DNA from 2 places in the Paenibacillus protaetiae genome. Region 1 is predicted to be linked to the other one. Evidence: predicted binding sites of a transcription regulator. Region 1 holds the regulator's gene; the other holds the start of a gene.
The links. Region 1 encodes NrdR, which represses ribonucleotide reductase genes. Its sites were predicted from a motif close to AACACNATATATNGTGTT; they were not measured.
Positions count from the first base shown of each region.

Region 2: a site for NrdR is predicted at 3,949-3,966, ahead of ET464_RS02020 (adenosylcobalamin-dependent ribonucleoside-diphosphate reductase). Genes of this name have one in related genera too.

Region 1 is NZ_CP035492.1:1,985,802-1,997,499, reverse strand. Features, by position in the region: gene ET464_RS09245 (EAL domain-containing protein) at 1-438, shown strand, start outside; gene polA (DNA polymerase I) at 663-3,338, shown strand; gene mutM (DNA-formamidopyrimidine glycosylase) at 3,398-4,264, shown strand; gene ytaF (sporulation membrane protein YtaF) at 4,460-5,146, shown strand; gene coaE (dephospho-CoA kinase) at 5,159-5,755, shown strand; gene ET464_RS09220 (lytic transglycosylase domain-containing protein) at 5,752-6,318, shown strand; gene ET464_RS09215 (alpha/beta-type small acid-soluble spore protein) at 6,409-6,618, opposite strand; gene nrdR (transcriptional regulator NrdR) at 6,786-7,259, shown strand; gene ET464_RS09205 (HIT family protein) at 7,360-7,794, shown strand; gene ET464_RS19800 (hypothetical protein) at 7,924-8,097, shown strand; gene ET464_RS09200 (hypothetical protein) at 8,171-8,434, shown strand; tRNA gene ET464_RS09195 (tRNA-Ala) at 8,518-8,588, shown strand; gene ET464_RS09190 (MFS transporter) at 8,681-9,853, opposite strand; gene ET464_RS09185 (winged helix-turn-helix transcriptional regulator) at 9,987-10,358, shown strand; gene ET464_RS09180 (class I SAM-dependent methyltransferase) at 10,511-11,221, opposite strand; gene ET464_RS09175 (LSm family protein) at 11,397-11,698, shown strand, end outside.
Region 2 is NZ_CP035492.1:468,247-479,944, reverse strand. Features, by position in the region: gene ET464_RS02030 (YjjG family noncanonical pyrimidine nucleotidase) at 1-342, shown strand, start outside; gene ET464_RS02025 (DUF4269 domain-containing protein) at 391-549, shown strand; gene ET464_RS19685 (hypothetical protein) at 580-753, opposite strand; gene ET464_RS02020 (adenosylcobalamin-dependent ribonucleoside-diphosphate reductase) at 1,120-3,909, opposite strand; gene ET464_RS02015 (DEAD/DEAH box helicase) at 4,189-5,991, shown strand; gene ET464_RS02010 (YqhG family protein) at 5,988-6,635, shown strand; gene ET464_RS20665 (YqhG family protein) at 6,614-6,931, shown strand; gene ET464_RS02005 (hypothetical protein) at 7,144-8,043, shown strand; gene ET464_RS02000 (YqzE family protein) at 8,034-8,228, opposite strand; gene ET464_RS01995 (N-acetylmuramoyl-L-alanine amidase family protein) at 8,409-9,173, shown strand; gene ET464_RS01990 (divergent polysaccharide deacetylase family protein) at 9,138-9,896, opposite strand; tRNA gene ET464_RS01985 (tRNA-Leu) at 10,158-10,242, shown strand; gene ET464_RS01980 (hypothetical protein) at 10,392-10,586, opposite strand; gene ET464_RS01975 (hypothetical protein) at 10,696-11,022, opposite strand; gene ET464_RS01970 (xanthine phosphoribosyltransferase) at 11,104-11,673, opposite strand.

The sequences.
Region 1 (11,698 bases):
GAGGAGCCCGATCTGCTGCCGGGAAGAACGCTGGCCATTTTGGAACAGCATGGGCTTACCCCCAGCAACGTTGTATTCGAAATTACGGAGCGGAGTTCGATAAATGATTTTTCAGCCGTCAAAAAAGCGCTCGACCATTACCGCAGACAAGGCTACCGGATTGCCATCGACGATGTCGGCGCGGGCTATTCTTCTTTGCAGTCTATCGTAGAGCTTCGTCCCGACTATATTAAGGTCGACCGCTCGATCATCCGCAATATTCATCTGGATGAGCTGAAGGAGCATACGTTGTTTACGCTGCAGGAGCTGGCGAAAAAGATGGGCATCGCGCTCATTGCCGAAGGCATCGAACGGGAAGAAGAGCTGCGCAAAGTACAGGAGATGGGCATTCCGTTTGGCCAAGGTTATTTGCTGGGCAGGCCGGCAGCTATGGAGTAACCTTTTCCGCTTCTTTTCTATTTATAATGAAATCACACAGCTGCCGCGATCCGCTGCTTAACGGGTTCGGCAGCTATTTTATTGCGCTTGCAGGATGATAACGGAGGCCCTTTGCATGGCGTTGCAATCCCGGTCTGCCAATCGCCGCTGCCCGCCAAGAAATGGCATGCTCCTTTATGGTATGATAGCGTTAGTATGCAAAAGAGGCGAGGTGCCCCAAATAAATGGATAAATGGATATTGATCGACGGCAACAGTATCGCCAACCGTGCGTTTTATGCGATGCCGCCGCTCACCAATTCTTCGGGTTTACATACCAATGCTGTTTACGGCTTCACAACGATGCTCCTGAAGCTGCTTGAGGAGGAGAAGCCGACCCATGTGCTTGTCGCGTTTGATGCAAGCAAAATCACGTTCCGGCATGAAGGCTACAGCGAATACAAAGGCGGGCGTGCCAAGACGCCGCCGGAGCTGTCGGAGCAGTTCCCGGTCATGAAGGAGCTGCTGCAATCGTTTGGCATTGCGCAGTTCGAACTGTCCGGCTACGAGGCGGACGATATTATCGGCACGCTGACGCGTCTGGCCGACGAGCAGGGCGTGGACGCGCTTGTCGTAACCGGCGACAAGGATATGCTTCAGCTTGTATCTCCGAAGGTTACGGTTGCGGTAACCCGCAAAGGCGTAAGTGAAGTAGAGCGTTATTCCCCGGCCGAGATGACGGAACGGTACGGCCTTACGCCGCAGCAGTTTATTGATTTGAAAGGGCTTATGGGCGATGCGTCGGATAATATTCCGGGCATTCCGGGCGTTGGCGAAAAGACGGCGCTTAAGCTGCTGCACGAATACGGCTCAGTGGAGGGGGTGCTGGAACATACCCATGAGCTGAAAGGCAAAATGAAGGAAAAGGTGGAGCAGCATAAGGATGACGCCGTGATGAGCAAAAAGCTGGCGACGATCTTCCGCGAAGTGCCGCTTACGCAAACTGCAGAGGACATCCGCTACAGCGGTTATGATGCTGCCCGGCTGTCGGAAGCGTTCCGCAAGCTGGAATTCAAATCGCTGCTCGAACGGCTGGATTTAAGCGGCGCCGGAGCAGGGGAAGCGGAAGGCGCGCAGCCGGCTGCCGAGCTGCACACGGTGCTGATTGCCGGCGAACAGGATGCCGGTCAGCTGAAGGCGCTTCTTGATGCGCTGGCCAGCGAAGAAGAGCATGGCTTATACATTGAAGCCGCGGGCGAAAACCCGCATACGGCCGATATGCTGGGCATCTCCGCCGCGGTAGGCGGCGCCGTCTATGCGCTGGCAGCCGGCACGCTGGAAGCGCCGTTCGCGGAGCCGCTGCGCGCCTGGCTGGCCGACGAAAACAAGCCCAAATACGGCTTTGACACGCATAAAGCCGATCTGGCTCTCGCATGGCGCGGCATTCCGCTGCGCGGCGTCAAGTTCGACGTCCAGCTGGCTGCTTATTTGCTGGACCCGACAGACGGAAGCCAGACGCTTTCCGGCGTTGCCGCGCGTTACGGGCTTCCCGCTGTGCAGGCGGATGAGGCGGTTTACGGCAAAGGCGCCAAGTTTAAAGTGCCGGATGAAGAGACGCTGCTCCGGCATTTGGCGGTTAAAGCGGACGCCGTCCGCCGCATCGTCCAGCTGCAGCGCGCCGAACTGGACGCTACCGGCATGAACAAGCTTATCTATGAGCTGGAGCTTCCGCTATCCCGTGTTCTTGCAGCGATGGAGCTGCAAGGCATCGCGGTCGCGAAGGGAGAACTTCAGTCGCTGGGCGGCGAGCTGGAGCGGGGCATATCCGAAGCGGTGTCCCGCATTTATGAGCTGGCTGGCACCGAATTCAACATCAATTCGCCTAAGCAGCTTGGTGAAATTTTGTTTGATAAGCTGGGGCTGCCGGTTATTAAAAAAACCAAAACCGGCTATTCCACCGATGCGGATGTGCTGGAGAAGCTAGAGCCGTATCATGAGATCGTGCCGCTTATTTTGCATTTCCGCCAGCTGGCCAAGCTCCAGTCTACTTATGTGGAAGGGCTGCTGAAGGAAATTCGGACCGAAACGGGCAAGGTGCATACCTATTTCCGCCAGACGATCGCGGCTACCGGGCGGCTGAGCAGCCAGTTCCCGAACCTGCAGAACATTCCGATCCGGCTGGAGGAAGGACGCAAAATCCGCAAAGCATTTGTGCCGTCCGAGCCGGGCTGGTACATTCTGGCGGCGGACTATTCGCAGATCGAGCTGCGTGTGCTGGCGCATATTTCAGGCGACGAACGGCTGAAGGAAGCTTTTATCCGCGATATGGATATTCATACGAAAACCGCAATGGACGTGTTTGGCGTTTCAGCCGAAGAGGTAGACTCCAATATGCGCAGATCGGCGAAGGCCGTCAACTTCGGCATCGTATACGGCATCAGCGATTTCGGGCTGTCACAAAACCTGAACATTACACGCAAGGAAGCGGCTCAGTTTATCGAACAATATTTTGACGTATTCCAAGGCGTGAAGAAATATATGGAAGATATTAAAATGCAAGCCCGCAGGGACGGTTATGTGACCACGCTGCTGGAGCGCCGCCGTTATTTGCCGGATATTAAAGCTTCCAACTTTAACCTTCGTTCGTTTGCCGAGCGTACGGCGATGAATACGCCGATTCAAGGGACGGCCGCGGACATTATTAAGCTGGCGATGGTGCGGATGGACGAGACACTGAAAGAACGCAAGCTGAAAAGCCGCATGCTGCTTCAGGTGCATGACGAACTGGTATTCGAAGTGCCGGAGGAAGAGCTGGAGCTGATGAAGCAGCTTGTGCCGCAGGTGATGGAGTCTGCGATCGAACTGGACGTGCCGTTACGGGCGGACGTCAATTACGGTGTGAATTGGTATGAGGCCAAATAACGCCAAATTAACGCATTTGGGGCACAAATCGGGTATAATGGTGGTTGAGGTGAAGAAATATGCCCGAATTGCCGGAAGTTGAAACGGTTAAACGAACTTTAAATGAACTGATCACAGGAAAACGCATCCGTTCGGTAACGGTGAAGCTTCCCCGCATCATTCAGCGTCCGGCTGAGCCGGAGCAATTTGCGGATGCGTTAGCCGGCCATACGATTCAATCGGTCGAACGGCGCGGCAAGTTTTTGCGTATACTGCTGGACGGGCTGGTGCTTGTATCCCATCTGCGGATGGAGGGCAGGTACGGCGTTTACGCCGCCGATGAGCCGGCGGAGCTGCATACGCATGTCATTTTTCATTTTGACGACGATACCGAATTACGATATAAAGACGTTCGCCAATTTGGCACGATGCATTTGTTTATGCCGGGCGAGGAGCTGGAGCTTCCTCCGTTAAACAAGCTGGGCATCGAGCCGCTGGAGCCTGAATTTACGCTGGAGGCGCTGCGCGGGAAGCTGGCGCACCGCACCTCCAAAATCAAGCCGCTGCTGCTTAATCAGGAATACATTGTGGGGCTTGGCAATATTTATGTGGATGAGGCGTTGTTCCAAGCCGGCATTCACCCTGAGCGGACGGCTGATTCGCTGGCCAAGGCGGAGTGGGAGCGGCTGCATGAGTCGATTCGCGCCACGCTGGAGCGGGCGGTTGCCGCTGGAGGCTCTTCTGTTAAATCTTACGTAAACGGCCAAGGCGAAATGGGGATGTTCCAGCATCAACTGCTCGTTTACGGACGAAAAGACGAGCCTTGCCCAAGCTGCGGACGGCCGATTCACAAATCTGTTGTCGGCGGACGCGGCACCCATACTTGCCCGCATTGCCAGCCGCTGAAGGCGGCGCGTGCCGCAAATAAAAGCAAACGTGCAACGTGACGATAAATACCGATTAGGCAGCAGCGCAACGCGCAAAACGACGCCTTCCGGTGTTCCATCAGCCAAGCTTCCGGATTCCAGGAGGCTTGGCTGATGTGCACAGGACGGCCATCCCCGCATATGATGTGTTGTTAGCAAATAGGCACGTGCCCGGTTCAGACAAGGGGACGTTTGCTTTTTGGGGGAGGGATGGCGGTGCTGGCGCATACAACCTCGCTGCTGCTGCTTGCTTTTGCCGTCAGTATCGATGGATTTGGCGTTGGAATTACGTACGGGTTAAGGCGGATACGTATTCCGCTGCTATCGGTGTTTATTATTGCATGCTGCTCCGGTATTATTATTTGGCTGTCGATGCAGGCCGGTACTTATATTTCCGGTTTTTTGTCGCCGGTTGCGGCCAAGGATATCGGTGCCTGCCTGTTGTTTGTGATCGGGGGCTGGGCGCTTATTCAGTCGATCCGGCGCAAACAAAGCGGCAAAGATGCGGAAGATGACCTTCCTGTAGAAACGAGAGCAGCGGAACGTGCGGCACATCCTGTTTTGGTCATGATGGTTGAGCTGAAGCGGCTTGGCCTTGTGATTCAAATTTTACGGACGCCGCAGGCTGCAGACGTAGACCGGTCGGGGACAATCTCCGCATCGGAAGCGCTGATGCTTGGTTTTGCGCTGTCGCTGGACGCCTTTGGCGCCGGATTCGGCGCAGCGATGCTTGGGCTGCCGCCGTTTATTACGGCGCTTGCGATTGCGGCTGCCAGCGCGTTTTTTTTGCTGGGGGGCATGGGGTTCGGCTTTCATTTTTCCAAATGGAAAGGAATGCAGGCTTTGTCTCTGCTGCCGGGAATAATGCTCATCATCATTGGAATGTTAAAGCTGTTGAACTAGAGGTGAATGCGGATGAAGATCGGACTTACCGGCGGAATCGCCACAGGCAAAAGCACCATTGCCCGCATGCTGGTGGAGCAAGGGGCTTATTTGGTGGACGCTGACCAGGTTGCAAGAGAAGTCGTTCTTCCCGGCGAACCGGCATTGGAGGCTATCGCCTCCTTATTCGGACAAGCTGTGCTGCAAGAGGACGGATCCTTAAACCGGCAAGCGCTCGGATCTATTGTATTTCAAGACCGCGCGCTGCTTGCCAAGCTGGAAAGTATTACTCACCCGGCTATCCGGAAACGGATGCAGGAACGTATACATAGTTATTTGGCGCAAAATCCCGGGGGGCTGGCTGTGGCCGATGTGCCGCTTCTTTATGAGACGGGGCAAGAGGCGTTGTATGACGGCATTATGGTTGCCTATGTGCCGGAACAGCTTCAGCTTGAACGGTTGATGGCGCGCAACGCGATGCCAAAGGAAGAAGCGCAGCGGCGCATCCGTCTGCAGATGGACATCGAAGAGAAAAAGCGCCGTGCCGATTGGGTCATTGACAATAGCGGCAGCCTGGAGGATACCAGGCGCCAGCTGGAGCTTTTCTGGACAAGCCAGGTGCTGTCATGAAAGTATTATTGCGCAAACGTGTATTTCTGCTGCTTGTTTTAAGTTTTATTGCTTTTCTTTTTTTCAGCTCGGACGAAATGGGGCGCTGGATGTATCCGATCAAATACCAAGACGATATTCGCGCCAGCTCCAGAGCTTATCATATGGAACCTCATCTCGTTGCTGCCATTATCCGTACGGAAACCAATTATTCGCTTAATAAGGTGTCGCATAAAGGCGCTTTAGGTTTGATGCAATTAATGCCGGATACGGCGGAATGGATTACAAAGCAGGCAGGGTTTCAGAATGTAACGAATGAAATGTTATTGGAAAGGCCGGATGTCAGCATTCAAGTCGGAACATGGTATTTGCAATCGCTGCACAAGCAGTTTAATGATAATTCGATTGCTGCTGTAGCTGCTTATAATGCAGGGCCGGGAAATGTGAAGAAGTGGATTGATTCGGGGGAATGGGACGGAAAACTCGAAACGGCTGATCAAATTCCGTTTGGAGAGACACGCCATTATGTACAACGCGTTATTTATTATTATAATAAGTACAAGGATTTATATCCGGATCTTTGATTTTATTATTGGCAATGGTGAACAACGGGCTTTGGCAGCCCCGCCGCTTCAGGACGGGCCTGCCAAAGTATCCTTTATACATAGCGACTGTTATTTACCAGCAAGGGATTGCTCTGCGATTTGTACCAGACGGCGAGTAATGTTACCGCCGATGGAACCTGCATCACGAGTGGTAATGTTCCCGTAGTAACCATCTTGCGGGATTGCAATACCAAGCTCTTGTGCAACTTCGAATTTCAGTTGGTCCAGAGCTGCTGTAGCTTGTGGTACAACCAGTTGGTTGCTGCTGCCTTGTGCCATTGTTTTTCACCTCCTTGCGGTTGGTAACTGTATTATGCTCGATATTTTTTAAATCATTACAGGTTAGTACTGGAAATGTATAGGGGCAGTTGATTTTGGATTTGTACAGGTGATAACGCTGGCTTCCATCATGCCTGCATAACGAAAACGGAGGGTCGAATGATACAATGAAATGTCCATATTGTGATTATGCCGGAACGAAGGTGCTGGATTCCCGCCCCGCTAACGAAAACAAATCGATCCGCCGCCGCCGCGAGTGCGAGCAATGCAGCCGGCGTTTCACAACGTTTGAAATGGTGGAAGAGACGCCTCTTATCGTCATTAAGAAAGACGGCAGCCGCGAGGAGTTCAGCCGCGACAAAATATTGCGCGGGCTTATCCGCGCATGCGAGAAACGGCCGGTGTCGGTTGAGCGGCTGGAAGTGATCGTATCGGAAGTTGAGAAAGAGCTCCGCACGACGGCTCTCGCCGAAGTGGAAAGCCGCGACATCGGCGAAATTGTGATGAGCCAGCTGTACCCGGTGGACGAAGTTGCTTATGTGCGATTTGCTTCGGTATACCGCCAATTCAAAGACATCGATATGTTTATGAAGGAATTAAACAGCCTCTTGTCCAAAGAACCGGCCAGAGGCGATAAGTAAACGGAATGAATCCTTGCTGCTTTTTCGTGCGGCAAGGATTTTGTTTCCGTTGGCGCTTGAACGGAAACTAATACAATGGCAAGAAGAACGGAGGGGCTGTATGGGGGAAGAGAGCTTGGAGCATTTGAATTGCTTGGGGTGCCGGATCGCAAACGGCATTGAGCCTGGTGTAAATACCGTATTCGACAACGAATGGATTGCTTGCGTGCTCGACACTGCTCCTTTTCACGATGGCCACACATTAATTTTGCCAAAAAAACATTATTGGGATGTGGAAGACCTCGATGCAGAAGCTGCAAATGCCATCATGAATGCATCTCAAAAGTTATCCGTTGCGCTAAAACGGATCTTCCGGCCGGACGGTATCACCATATGCCAGAACGGCGGCAAGTTCAATGACCTTGGCCACTATCACATGCACGTAATCCCCCGTTATGAAGGGGACGGCTTTTCCTGGAGCGATCCGCTTCATCCGGACGGCGCTGAAACCCGGTTAAGACAAACGAGAGAGAAGCTGAGGATGGCATTAGGTTAGCTGGCAAAGCCGGTTCAGTTCAATAAAGCGGAAAGAGCCGGCTGCGGCTCTTTCTTTTTTGACAAGAACGTATGTTCGGTAGTAGAATAAGGCAACAACCATTATGGAATTAAGGAAGATGAGACAACCGTGGACAAAGACTTTTTCAACGAAATGCGCAAAATCAGCCACAACGACGACATGAGATCCAGACTGCTGATTCATGGAATAAAGCGGATTTTGGAGGAAAAGCAGGAGGAACCGAAACTGCGGCGGCTGTTCCGCAGGAAAAAGAAGATCGTCGCGCGCGGCTGGGACGACTAGGCACCGACAGCTGTATGAAAAGGAAGGGAAGAACGGCAGCAGGCTGCCTCTTCCCTTATAAAGGAGAATAGAGATGAAGCTGCAGATCAGGTTTCTCGCCATTTACTTTATTTTATTTCTTGCATATGGCTTGTTCAATCACTTTATTGATCAGTCTTGGGTGAGAACCGCTGCCGGTTTCGTTGTTTTGTTTATAGCCTTATATTCACTCAGTCGTAAATTCACCATGTTTAGAATGTTAAGCAAAGAAATCCCTTTATGGGTTGGGATATTCATCCTAATCATGACTCCTGTCGCTTACTTGATTATCTTGACTGCATTCAAGATAGTAGCATAGCAGTAAATCTCACAACAAAGGCTTGAATTTGCTGGAAGAATGTTATATATTAATTCTTGTCACTACTATTTACATAATGATATGGGGCTATAGTTTAGGGGGAAAACAGGTCGCTGGCAGCGATCAGTCGGCGGTTCGATTCCGCCTAGCTCCATCCAACAATCCTCGGGACCGATTAAGGTTCCGGGGATTTTTTTGTATGAATCAGGACGTAACATCCCTGAAGGCTGCCCATACCCGCATCGGTTACTCGGTATTTCTGACGTTCTTCCGGCCCAGCGCAAAGCTGATTTGCGCGGCTATTAAACCGAGTGCAACAAGCCCGGCAGCAAGCCAAGGATGGTACTGCAGTGTAGCTGTTCCGCTCACCAAATATCCGCCTGCACCCGCACCGCCTGCAATGCCCAGATGGATGACAGAGGTGTTCAAGCTTAGAACGAAGTTGGCCGATTTAGGCGCCTGCTGAATCATATAGCTCTGTACGGCTGGACCGGAAGCGAATAACGCGATAAACATGATGACGATCAGCCCGACCGCGAGCGGGGTAGAGAATGATAGGAAAGGCAGAAGGGCTAAAGCCAGCAGATGAATGGAGATGAAAACGCCCAGCGCGCGTGAAGCTCCCCAGCGGTCCACTATGCTGCCTCCTAGCCGGGAGGCAAAAGCGCCAATTACGCCGAGAGCGAGCATCATGAAAGCAATATCCGCTGTTTCGAAGCCTAGCAATTGCTGCATATAAGGCGAGATGTAGGTTAAAAAAACAGAGTTTCCTCCTTCACGAAACAATGAAATGAATAAGGCAAAAAGAATAACCGCATGGCCCGCTTGTTTCAATTGACGCGAGATTGGAACCGGATCATCGCCTTCCACATCAGGCAAGAGGCGTACAATGGCTACACCGGCTAGGACGCTAAGTGCACCTAACAGGATGAAGATAACCCGCCAATTCCACCAGTCGGCTATGGCGATGCCAAGCGGCACGCCCAGTACCATCGAGCTGCTGAAGCCTAAAATAATAGTTCCGATAGAACGGCCAAGTTTATCGGCTGGCACGAGTTTTGCGGCAATGCCTAATGAAACAACGAGGAACATGCCTGAGCTTGCTCCAAGCACTACACGCGCAGCCAATAACGTCTCGAGGTTTGGGCTATACGCGGATAATGCACTTCCAGCGATAAAAAATACAAGCGAACCAACGAGCACTAGCTTCCGGTTTGCGCGGCTTGTCAGCACGATGAGTAGCGGAGTGGCTACTGCAAAGGACAAGGAATAGGCGGTAATAAGCTGGCCGGCAACGGCTAAGGTAATATTTACATCTTTGGCGATTAGAGGTAAAATTCCTGATACCACTAATTCGGATGTAGCGGTAAAGAACACACCAATAGCGAGAATATAGATCGCAAATGCATTTGTTTTCATCCAATTATCAAATCCCTTCAGGTCTATTGATTGCATTATATTTAAGATGCTTTATTTATGTAAGAGAGCAAATGAAATGGATGTAATCCAAAAAAACAGACTAACTTACAAATTAGTAAGTAGAGGTGGCTATATGGATAATTTAACGAATGAACAGCAGCTCCCGGCTGAGGAAAAGCACCCTAATGAATCGGGATATTCTCACATTTGCTCGGTCCTGGAAATATTGGGTGCAAAATGGTCCTTTCTTGTTATGGCTGAACTGCACAAAGGACCACGAAGATTCCAGCAATTGCTGCGGGATGTTGCTGTCGTGCGAACGCAGTCATTGACGAATGTGCTACGGCAATTGGAAAGCAATGGTATCGTTCATCGCGAAGTGTTTCCAACCGTACCTGTGACCGTCGAATATTCCTTGACGGATAAAGGGAGGGACTTTCAAGCAGCGCTTAAGGAGATGGAGAATTGGGCGATCCGATGGGGAAATGGCGTTCGAGAGGAGTAAAAGGCCGATAACTTTATGGGCATAGAGTCAATTAATGCGCGAGAGCGCATATCAAAACACCTTCAAAAGAACACGCTCCTTCTGCATCGTGAAATGAGAGGGAGTTCTTTTGAAGGTGTTTTTTGTTTTAATAACAGCTTTATATATTATGATCAGGTTTTCCGAGCCGTAATGACAACGCTGCCCATCACACGGGAGTATTTGCTCATCAGGCGTTCATTGTTCATCATCATGGCTACTGCATCTGGTTTTGCAAACAGCTCGTGGTCGATCACCCGGAATGGATCGTTGTCATTGGCCGTTTTTTTCAGCTTTGAAAATCTGGACGCGGAGCATTGGTGAAACCCTGATTTTCGCATCAGCCTTAACCATGCCGGGACGGTTCGCAGATGATGTAGCCCGTAAAAAGACTGTAGCTCCTTCTTTTGCGCCGTGGTTAATGGTTTGGCAAATGCCAGCTCGCGGTCGTACAGGACGCCCTTTGGCTTCAACACTCGCAAGTATTCGCGTATAGCGGAGTTTCCTTGCGTAAAGGCCGTAACCGATTCCGTAAAAATAACATCAAACGTCTCATCCGGAAAAGGCATGGAAGCGGCATCCGCTTGCAGGAAACGTACGCGTGCTCCGTTTTGCTTCGCACGATGCACCGCTTTTTGAATCATATGTTCGTTCCGGTCTATGGCTGTCACCTTGCAGCCTAAGCTGGCTAAATAACAGGCTGTCCGCCCCGTTCCGCATCCTGCCTCCAGGACTTTGGTGCCGCGCGGAAAGCCGATTTGTCTGATGAATCGTTTTGTCGCTTGGAAACCTCCCGGATGTGCGCTTCCTTCACCGAGCCGGGCCAACAATGTATGGTAATCCAACTCTTCCTCACCTCTTCCGATATGTTATGCACCACCTCCTTCATGACTGCACCCATTCTTCGCTGTTTTTTGGGAGCTCCCGCAATTATTTTCATGTTATGGCTTAGACAATCATACAAACCTTATCGCCGATAGTTTCATAGTCTAGCATATAGCAGGTTAGGAGGAATGAAGTATGCAGGAAGTTTATCCGGTTTGCCGTAAGACGGTTTATCCGTACATCGGACGGAGGGTTAGTGCGTTCACGCATGACGGAAGGCATTTTATCGGAACAATAAAGGGGGTAAGAGACGGGAAGTTAATGTTTGAGAACTGTGTTTTTGACAAAAAGCCTTTATCTTTGTCGTCCGTTCGGAACGGTAAGTATTCCACTAAACAAGCTCGCTCCAGCCATAAAGCCAAACTGTCCGGTTATTATGGCGGCGGCTACAGAGGCTACGGCGGTTACGATGGAGGTTTTGGCGGCGGTTACGGCGG
Region 2 (11,698 bases), 1.5 Mb from region 1:
TATAAGTTGGCAATTATTTCTAATGGAATTGGTGAAGCTCAACGAAATAGACTTGCGGCGGGAGGCATTAATCATTTTTTTGATGCATTGATTATTTCTGATGAGGTAGGTTACTGGAAGCCTGATAAGAAGATATTTGATGAGACGCTTACGCGGCTAGACATAAAACGTACAGAGGCATTGTTTATAGGCGATTCCTTGCACGATGATTACAACGGAGCAATAAATGCCGGGATAGATTTTTGTTATTACAATCGAAACGGCAGCCCTGTTGATAATAATGTTCGCCCAAAGTATGTTATTGACAGTTTGAGAACTATCACCGCCTTTTTAGGAGATTAGGCAATTATGGGGAGCTCTATTTAGTGAATATCAATTGGATTGGCAGGGATGGACGCACGGGATAGCATCCGTCAATTAAAAAGGCTCGGTTTAAAAACCGAGCCTGCCTTCGGTAAACACTTTCATATTGATGGGAATCCTTATACTGAACTACTGGTTGTTGGAGAACTTTGTAATGCTGAGCTCAAGAAGAAATTTAATTTATAAAGAATACACTCCTTCATCCTCACCACAACCTCAAGTCTCCGCTACACGCCAGCGCATTAACTTCATTACATTCAAGCCAAGCTCCGAAGCCTCTGCTCCTCCGACGCCTTGGCTCGTTTCAGTAAGCGAATAGCCGTCGCTGCAGCCCCAAACTCTTGTGCTGTTTCCAAGCGGATCAGCCGACCGTGTTTCAAAAGCCCGCACCCAAGCATCCTAACCAGCAAGCCCGGGCTTGAAATCGGTTAACCCATTCTCTGAATGTCGCCCATGGGCCAAAGCCATCGAGAGCGCTCGGTTTCAAGAGTCCACATAGTCGAAATCCTTCTCCTTGACAATTGTAAGTGTCATAACATGCCCGCGAGAGAGCCTCTCGTAATGAACTGTTCCTTCGTGGCTGGTGGGTGCATCAGTACACTTGATCAGTTTAATACGTTAAAATTGCTGAGCTATCGGAGATGATAGTGCCAATTAACTGGCCGTTTTTCACAAAGTCGGTATTCTTTTGGACAAAATTCTCAACTTTAGCATTTATAACATAGCCTAAAATAAAAAGGAGCGCTCGCGCGCTCCTTAACTGCACTTGCTGTAACCGCAATTGCTGCATTGCTTGCAGCCTTCCGTATTGATCAGCGCCGCAGCGCCGCAGGAAGGGCACAGATCCAGCGATGTTAAGCTCCCGCTGCCGTGATGATGCTGATAACTTAGCTCATCGCCTTCCTTCAAATGCACGGCAGCTGCCGCTTCGGCGGTAGCCGCTACAACTTTTGCCGCGGATGCGTCGAAGGCGGCTGCTTCCGGAGAAGGCCCGGCTTCCATATGCATCTCCAGTGCTTTGGCTACTGCATCGGCAATCGATTCGACGCGATTTGCACCGAAACCAATTGCGCCGGTTCCGCCTATGCCCTTCAAATGTTTCACCAGCAGCTTAACTTTGCTGCCGTGATTGCCGTATCGCAGAAACAGCGAGCATACCCGGCCCAGTGCTTCCGCCATAGCGAATACGTCCGATCCGGCTTTGCCTACGTTAAGGAATATTTCTCCCGGCGTCCCGTCAATATCGTTGATCGTAATGTATGCCATTCCGAACGGGGTGTTCAGCTTATAGGTCGCTCCCCGCAGCACCTGCGGCCGGCGTCTATATTCCTTGTCCAGCACCTGGCCGCTAGCGCCAATGCCCGCATAAGCCAAGGCTGCACCGCTGCCCGCTCCTGCTGCAGTATTTGCAGCTGCGGTTTCGATGACCGCGCTAGCTCCCGTTCCGCCGCTTCCCGGTACTGTGCCATCTACGCCCGCGCCCGCGCTGCGCGCCCCTGCAGCCCCAGCTTCGTCACGCCTGCTGCTCGCACCGGCTCTGGATATCGCAACCGCAGCTCCGGCTTCGCCGCCTCCGCTCGTGACGGCATCGGCCGATTGCGCTTCCTCCTTCGCGGTCGAAAGCACCTGCACATCCCGGCTGCCGTCGCGGTAGATCGTGACGCCTTTGCAGCCCAGATCAAAAGCAAGCTCATACAGCTCCTTCGTTTCCTCTACAGTGAAATCATGCGGCGCGTTAGCCGTCTTCGAGATCGAACTGTCCACCCAGCGCTGGATTGCCGCCTGCACGCGGATATGGTCCTTCGCCGACAGCTCCATTGCCGACACAAAATAATCCGGCAGCTCTTCGCCAGGATGGGCATCCTGCCATTGCTGCGCAATCGGCACCAGCTGCTTGTCGAAGCCAAGCCGGCTCTGGCGGTAATATTCAAACGCAAAATACGGCTCGATGCCTGTCGATGTGCCGACCATCGTACCCGTGCTTCCGGTCGGCGCTTGTGTCAGCACCGTCACGTTCCGCATACCGCTGCGGCCGATCGCTTCCCCTACTTCCGGGAACTGTCCGATCATCTGCTTCATAAAGCCGCTTTGCACAAACTTTGCTTCGTCGAACGCGAGAAAAGAACCTTTCTCCGCCGCAATATCCGCCGAAGCCAGATAGGCCTCACGCGCAATAAAGCGGTACAGCCGGTCCAGAAAATCAAGCGATTCCGGGCTGCCGTACCGGATGCCCAGCTTGATCATCAGCTCCGCAAGGCCCATCGAACCAAGCCCGATCCGCCGCTCGCGCTTCTGGTTTTGTTCATTTTGCTCAAAATGGTACGGCGTCGCGTCAATCACATTGTCGAGGAAACGCACGGCATAACGCGTAATCGTCGCCAGCTCGCTCCAGTCCACATCATGTGCAGCCTCATCGTAAAACCGCGATAAATTGATTGCGGACAAATTGCACACCCCCCACGCCGGCAGTCCTTGCTCGCCGCACGGGTTCGTGCTGATAATCGGGTTAAAATACCAGCTGTTCGACAGCTCATTGTAGCGCTCCATAAATACGACGCCCGGCTCGGCCGATTTCCATGCCGATTCGATAATCTGATGCCAAATGTCTCGTGCCTTCAGCTTTTTGTACGGGATAACCGGCTTCCCTCTGCTCCGCCAGTCTTGCAAATCGCCTCGCCACAGCTCGTCATACTCCGGATCGGTTGTATCCGGGAACACCAGCTCCCAATCCAGATCACCCTTCACCGCTTGCATAAAACCGTTGCTGACACAAATCGACAGATTCGCATTGGTCACCTGACCCATCGTTTGCTTCACTGTAATAAACTCCAGCACATCCGGATGCCAATCGTTCAGCATAAGCATTAAAGCGCCGCGGCGGCTGCCCCCCTGCTCGATCAGACCGGTCGCATAACTGAACAAGCCGCCCCATGACACCGCTCCGCTGGATTTGCCGTTGACGCCTACGACGTTCGCCCGGCGCGGGCGCAAGCTGGACAAGTTAATGCCCACGCCGCCGCCGCGCGACATAATTTCCGTCATTTCGCTTAACGTCTGCATAATGCCGCCGCGGCTGTCTAGCGGCGAAGGAATAACGTAACAGTTGAACAGTGTCAGTTCCTCGCCAGCGCCTGCACCTGCTGCAATACGTCCGCCTGGTACCAGCTTCCAGTCTTCCAGCGCATAACGGAACTTCTCCCGCCATAGCGCCTTCTTCTCCGCGTCCGGCTCCACTTCCGCCATCGTCGCCGCCAGCCGGTCCCACATCTGCTCGGGCGACTGCTCGGCCGTTACGCTAAGCCGCTCCACTTCCGCCTGGACCGTTTCGCCGCTTCGCAGCCGCACCTCTGCCGTCCGCCCGTTTATTGCCGCAATTTCGCCAACCTCTTTGGCCGGGAATTTCGAATCCTCTTTGGTCGTTACAAGCACGACGTCGCCCGGAGCCACCTGTTTCGCACCTTGCTGCTTTAAGGCATACCGGTCCAAAAATATTTTTTCACTTAAACCTGCCAGTTTCGTTCTGCCTGCACTCGTCCGTTTCTCCATCCCATGCTACCTCCCGAACTTCGACTTGGCCATCCATTTTAATCAATATATTGTGTCTTCATCTTATTATATTATACTGCATATTGATTTTCATCCTTCTTTTTCCGCTTTTATCCATTTAAATCTGCGCCAGGCGGAACGAGCTGTTCGGGTTCGCGGACAGCCGGGATGCCACAGCAGGTTTATTTCATCTCTTTCTTAGTAAAACTGGGAAAAGACGCACATACTAGACCAATTGAAATTCGAGTCATTTTACAGCATTGAAAGGAGCGCTCATCCATGACTAACTCAGCAACGCCTCCGCAAGGCACATCTTTTGTCCAGAAAAAGCTCCATCCGCTCGTGGATTTGCAATGCGACCGTGGCTGGTTCGAAGAGCTGCAAAACCGTGTTGCCAAAAATGGCCCGTGGGACGATTGGAGCTTGTACCAGCTGTCGGTAGAAGCGGAACAAGCCAAGCTGATTGAAAGCTTTGACCAGCTGCAATCCCTTCGCCTGCTTCCTGCCATCGAACCGATGCCGCATCAAATCAATACCGCTCGCAAAGTGGTTCACGAAATGGGCGGCAGGGCGATACTCGCGGACGAGGTCGGCCTGGGCAAAACGATTGAAGCCGGACTCGTGCTGAAAGAATATATGGTCCGCGGCCTCGTTCGCCGCGCGCTCATTTTGGTTCCGGCATCGCTTGTGCTGCAATGGGTGCGCGAGCTGAACCAGAAGTTCGGCATACCCGCCATCGCCCAGAAAAAAGAATATACCTGGCAAAATGACATCGTTGTTGCGTCCATCGACACGGCCAAACGGGATCCTCATCGCGATATCGTGTTAGGCACCGATTATGATCTCATTATTATTGATGAAGCGCATAAGCTGAAAAACAAAAAAACGACCAACTACCAGTTTGCCTGTCAGCTGCGCAAAAAATATTGTTTGCTGCTGACCGCGACGCCGATGCAAAACGATCTGGACGAGCTGTACAACCTTATTACGCTGCTGAAGCCGGGACAACTGGGCGGACAAAGCGATTTTGCCGCCAATTTCGTCGTTGACAAACGGCTGCCCAAAAACGAAGACCAGCTGCAGGAAGCTTTGTCCGGCATTATGATCCGCAACCGACGGGGTGATGGGGATATTCATTTTACAAGGCGCTTTGTCAAAAACATCCCGCTTACCCTGTCGCCTGAGGAGCAGGCGTTATATAACGCGGTGACCGGGTTTGTCCGGGAGCGGTTCGACGAAAGCGGCGGCGATCTGACGAGCATGCTGTCGCTGGTAACGCTGCAGCGGGAGGTGTGCAGCAGCAGGGATGCCGTATTCCTGACGCTGGTCAATCTGTTCAAAAAGACCGCCGAAGACTCTCCGCTCCGTCCGCGTATATGGGAGCTGGTCGAGTTTATCCGCCAAATACAAGCGAATACGAAAGCGGAAAAAACGATGGAGCTTATTCAGCAGATGGACGAGAAGGTGATCATATTTACGGAATACCGGGCGACACAGGAATATTTGCTTAACTTTTTCCGGGAGAAAGGCATGATCGCCGTGCCTTACCGGGGGGGCATGAACCGAGGCAAAAAGGACTGGATGATGGATCTGTTCCGCGGCCGCGCCCAGGTGCTGATCGCAACGGAAGCCGGCGGCGAAGGCATTAACCTGCAATTTTGCCACCATATGATCAACTTCGATCTGCCATGGAATCCGATGCGGGTAGAGCAGCGGATCGGACGCGTACACCGGCTGGGCCAGACGGAAGACGTCAAAATTTACAACCTGTGCACGCTCGGCACGATCGAGGAGCATATCGTCCATTTGCTGCATGAGAAAATTAATCTGTTTGAGCTGGTGATCGGCGAGCTGGATCATATTCTGGAGAAGCTGGAGCACGGAGACGAATCCATTGAGCAGCGGCTTGCCAGAGCGATGCTGGAAGCCGGCGACAACAATGAATTGCGCGAGAAAATCAGTCAGCTTGGCTCATCAATCTCCTCCCGGCTCCGGGAAGAAGAAAGCCACAGCGGCGTGCTTAATCCATCCACGTTCCGCGCTTTCGACGGTTTGGGACAAACGGTGGAGGTGCAGCCGTGAACGAGAAGCAGGTACACAAATTCGTGCAGCGTTATTTAGATGCAACTGGCTGCCAAGTGCTTGAGAAATCCCCGCATCACTTGGTGGCGAAGCTGTCGCCGCAAGCGGACCGCGAGCTGACCAACCGGCCGTATTATTGGGGTTTTGTCGACCGGACCGGCGCCGAACCGGAAACGATGACTTTTTTGTTCGTGACGGATAAAGCTAAATATGATGCGGTTCAGGAGCAGCAAGGGCAGCAAAAGCAAGCGGAATCCGGCACTGCTGACGCCGCTGCCGAATCGGCATTATCCCGATCGTTTGGTTTCTTGAACCCGTCGGCTCTCCAGCATTCGCGGGTTCCGCGTGAGGACGTTTATTTCGGCTCGCGCAAGTTGGAGCAGCTGTTTGGCGCGGCCAGATCCCAAGGCAGCTACGTCTATTTGTTTCAGGAACCGGATAGACGGCAGCAGTTCCCGCTGCAATCAACGCCTTATACGGCATGGCTTGGCGTTAATATACGCGTCGAATTCGCTTGCGACCGCAAACGCGAGGAGATTCACTCGTTTGGCGTATCACTGGCGACAGGCCGGCTGATGGAGCGGTTTCATGACCGGCTGCTGGAACTGAAGCTTACCCCCGCTTGCCCGCCAATATTTATGTGACGAAAAACGGCTTATCCTTCGGCAAAGCGTTAAGCATAATTGAACAGACATTGGAGCGCAAGCTGAGGGATTACGATTACAGCTGGGCGGAAAGCGCATCGGCAAGGCTCGCCGAAGAGCTGTCGCAGGTTGACTCTTATTACGAACCGCTGCTGAAGCATGCCGAAGGCGAGCGAAAAGACGCCATTCAAGAGCAATATGATCAGCGCGTGGCGGAAATCCGCTGGCAATACGAGCCGCGCGTGACGGCATCCGCCATTAATTGCGGCATCTTTCATTTGGAAGGCATCGAATAAAGAGGCGATCAGACGGAATGAGACGCGATTCGCACCGATACGGCAAAAATAGAACCCGAAGCTTCGCTTCGTGCCTGACAGGTTGCAACAGTATTCTTTCTGACGAATTGCTACAATGAGACAACAGCGGAGAAGCGGACAAGCGCTGCTTCCCGTTTTTTAGACCGGATATGCCCATTACAGCGATTTATAGAGACAGGAGGTTAAGTCGAATGAGCCTTTCGAAGCGATACCGGTTTACGGTAATGTTGTTGTTGCTGCTGCTCGGAACGGTAAGCGCTCCCTTCAATTGGACAACTTACGCCGCGCCGGACAATACAGGCAGCATCCCTACCGAGGTGGAGCAATCGGCCAAAGAATGGATCGCCGCCATCGCCAAGCAGCCTGAATTTGCAAGCTGGAAGAACGCGTCTTATTCCATTAATCCGCTCGGGCCAGGCACGCATGGCTGGCTGGTTATTGTCCGGAAGGACAACGGCAGCGTCGGTTACCTGGTCGTCAATGCGGTTGCCAACAATAATGTACAGCAATACCAATTAGGCGAATATGGGCTTGGCCGTCCCCCATTTGATGCTTCAATGCTTGAGCTGGCGCTAAAGCGCCTTGAACTTATTCCTTCATCTGCGGCTGTTCAGGATCAAATCTATGTTCATCCTTTAATGGCGGCTTGGAAGCTGGACGGGAAATATGCGGATGCTTTTAGCGGAGAAGGGCTGCCGGTAGACAGCCAAACCTGGGCGGCAGCACAAAGCGAAGAACAGCAGCGCTGGAGCGAATTGTTATTTCAACTCCCGGCTATCGGGCTGGCCGATATAACCGATTCAGCGGCGAATTCTTCTTTTAACCCTTATTACACACTGCCCTGGCTGCTCGGCCAACCATTGCCCGATACCGGGGAAGACAAGCTGAAGATGTTGTTAAAGGAGCATAAACAGCTTATTTATACATCCGAAAGCTTCGATCAGGCATACCGCTATGTGTGGGCGGTTACAGGATATCAGCAGTGGGCCAATCAAACGGTGTATGCCGCTCTTGAAGCAGCGGAAGCAGACGGCAGCAAGCGTTATATTCCGCTTCAGCTGCTCCATGAACTAGGCGGCTTCTACCTTTGACGGTGAACTTGCCTTCTCCACCATAACACGACGCCGTATGCCCCGACGCCAAACCATCTTGTCACCCAATGCTCGCGTTCGGCTTTCTCCTGCACTTTCGTTTGCTTGCGCTCCACGCGCGGCGTGTCCATATAGGTGACGAACCGTTGGGTCAAATATTTGATATATTCGTTTTCGCCTGCCATTATTTTCACCGCCTTTTTTCTCTGCCGGCAGAGGCGCCCGCGCTCGAGGCGCGGAATCTCTGACGGCAGCTTTTTGTTTATTTAGAGCATTCCCCGAAGCCGCTTGCCGTAAACATGTATGAGTTTGCCTCCGAAAAGCCACGCTACAACCATTGACTTCATCATGGCGGAGGAACCAAAATGCGATATCAACCAATGGCAAACGCCTTGATGGCGTTATGCCTGCTGTTTACCTTTGGCACCGCGCCAAGCAAGGCTGCAGCCGCTACTCCGGAAAGCGGAACAGCGGGCAGCAGCGAGGTGCAGGGAAGCGGACACAATAATGGAGCTGACAGCAGAGAAAGACTGCAGCTTCATTTGCCTTCTGCGGTTGTGCTTATTGACGCCGGCCATGGAGGAATTGACAGCGGAACATTAACAGGCACGATTTTAGAAAAAGACATAAACCTCGTCATTGCCAAAAAACTGTATCTGTTATTACGCAGCCAAGGTATCATTACCGTCCTGAACCGGACGGGCGATTATGCGTTAAGCGACGATAACCGCTGGCATGCCTCTTCATCGCGTCACCGTAAAGATCTGTCCCAGCGGCGTCAGCTGACGGAGGAAATTCCGACCGAGCTGCTCGTCAGCCTTCATGTGAACTGGACTAAAGACCGCTCGGAACGCGGGCCGCTGGTCTTGCACCAAAGCAGCGGCGAAAGCGCCCTGCTCGCATTTTGCATTCAGGATGCGCTGAACCGCCAGCAGCAATCCCGCACACTGCCGCGGGAGGGCAAACCTTTCTACCTGCTGCGGCGCGTTCAGCAGCCAGCCGTTATTGTGGAAATGGGTTTTCTCAGCAATGAAGCGGATCGCCATATGCTGACCGATCCGCTTCAGCAGAATCGTATTGCCGCTGCCATTGCTTCAGGCATCCGGCAATACAAATGGCTGACCCGGTGAAGCCGGCAGCATGCTGGATGCTTTGACAAAGTTAACATAATTCATCATGCCGGGGATCGACTGTTTCAGTACCCCGGCTGTTTTTTTGCCGGGAACGCCGACATGCCCGATTATAATGCAGCTGGAATGGGATTCCAGATGTTTCTTCAGCAGGCCGACTTGTTTAAAAATATGCTGCTCCGAATAAATATCATCCAGAAACAGCTCATTGGATACGAGCGGTACGCCTATCTCCCCGGCTACTTTCGGAATGACCGTTTTCCAAGTGGTGCGGCTGTCCAAAAAATACAGCCCTCTTTCCTTGCATACGGTCAGTATGATGCGCATAATCCGCTCATCGGCGGTGATTTTGGAGCCCATGTGGTTGTTCATCCCAATCGCATGCGGCACGTTATCGATCGCATTTTCCACCCGGCTGCGAATTTCGGCATCGCTCAGATCGGCTGTAATCGCACCGGGGCCAAGCCAGGATTTAAGCCCTTTGTTAGGCTCCATCGGCATATGAACAATGACATCGTGGCCAAGCCGGTAGGCCAGCTCCGCATCCTCTTTCGTCGTGGGCATAAAAGGCATAATGGCCGCCGTAATTTTGACCGGGAGCTTCAGCATTTCTTCCGTTCCGTCCATCCGGTTGCCGAAGTCATCGATTACGATCGCCACCTGCCGTTTGGCCTGCGGTTCGTTTGGTTGTGCTGCATAGGCTTGTCCGCCGCAGCCCAGCATCAACACAGCCGCCGCAGCCGCGATCAGGCGAGCCGCTTGCTTGAACCCTTCTCGCTTCTGCCCTTTATGGCGTAATGTACCCTGCTTCATATATGGCACCTTCCTCTTTCCGTATCGCGGCAAAGCCGCCTTTACAGTGTTTGTGCATCCGCCTAAAATTATGCCATTATTTTCTTGAGCGCTCGCAGCAAGTCGCAAAATGAAAGCTTGACTGCTTGTCCACCCCGGTGCTATATTAATAAATGTCAGTTTATTGTTTATGCGGTCGTGGCGGAATTGGCAGACGCGCACGGTTCAGGTCCGTGTGGGCTAACCCCCCGTGGAGGTTCGAGTCCTCTCGACCGCATCCTAAACCAAAAGAGCCGTCCTCAACGCAGGTTTTCAGCTGCTTAGAGGGCGGCTCTTTTTGGGCTTTGCGATAGAGAAGCGGCAAGCGGAAGCGCACAGGTCGTTTGTCGGAACAAAACCCGGAGCTTCCGCTATTGGCTGCTTGGTTTATTGACCGGCCGGAACGTAGCGGTAGCCCCTGCTCAGCTTGACGACACGCCGGCTTGGCTTCCGGATGACAACGGACTCCTCATCCCAAGCCACGATAATGCCGTATACATCATTGACTTCCATCTCATCACGGATAACACGGACCGTTTCGCCGCTTTGACGATAGCCGTCCAGCTCTTCCTCTGTAATCATTGCGATTCCTCCTTAGGCTTAGCCCCAATGCATATTGAAGCGGGTTATGTAAAAGAAAAACCCCTGCTTTAGCCAGGGCGGCTAAACGGGGTCTTATATAGAATGCGAGTTAACCAACATGTTCTTTGGAATCGTTGGTTTCGGTTTCGTACCATTCATCCAGCACGCGCGATGACATAACGCGTTTGTCAATGTATTCCGCCTGACGTTCGGTAAATTCGGAACGCCATTCCATATCCAATTCATTGCATAGCTTCACAATCGTAAGAAGCTCCGACCAGGCCACATAACGTTTATACCAGAAAAATTGCGGATGTTCAATCATGTACGGATACAGATCGTCAAATTCCGTATGCTTACAGTCGAGCGCGCGTTCAAAGTGAACTTTGGCGTCGGACAGTTTCGTATTCATAAAATCGTTTGACATGTTCTCCATCATTTTTTCTGCCTCCCCTCGTCACTTCTACATTATAAGCGAAAACGGCATACGGGAAAAGGAATTTCTAATTGGTACTTGTTACTCAAATGTAATTTCGCCGTTGCTCAAGGAAGAAATCCGAACGAGCGGCTCCAGCCGAACGCCTTGCTCACGCAGCGATTTCCCTCCGGATTGGAATGTTTTCTCTACCACAACGCCAAGCCCGACCAGATGCGCGCCCGAACGCTCGATAATTTTCACCAGCCCCCGCGCAGCATCTCCATTGGCAATAATGTCATCAATAAATAACAGCCGGTCATTCGGGGACAGATACTCTTTGGACACCATAATATCGGTTACGATGCCTTTCGTGAAGGAAGGCACACGCTCGCAATAAGCATCCGGATCGGCAATGAGCGTTTTTTTGCGGCGGGCGAACACCATCGGCACCTCCAGCTGCAAAGCCGTTGCGAAAGCAGCAGGGATACCGGACGATTCAATCGTAATAACTTTTGTAATCTGTTCTCCGGCAAATATGCGCGCAAACTCCTTGCCCATCTCCATCACCAGCTTTGGATCAACCTGATGGTTGATTAAAGCATCCAGACGCAATACGTCGTTTGACAATACATCGCCATGTTCGATAATTTTTTGTTTTAAAATGTCCATCGTTATCCAATTCCCTTCGACTACA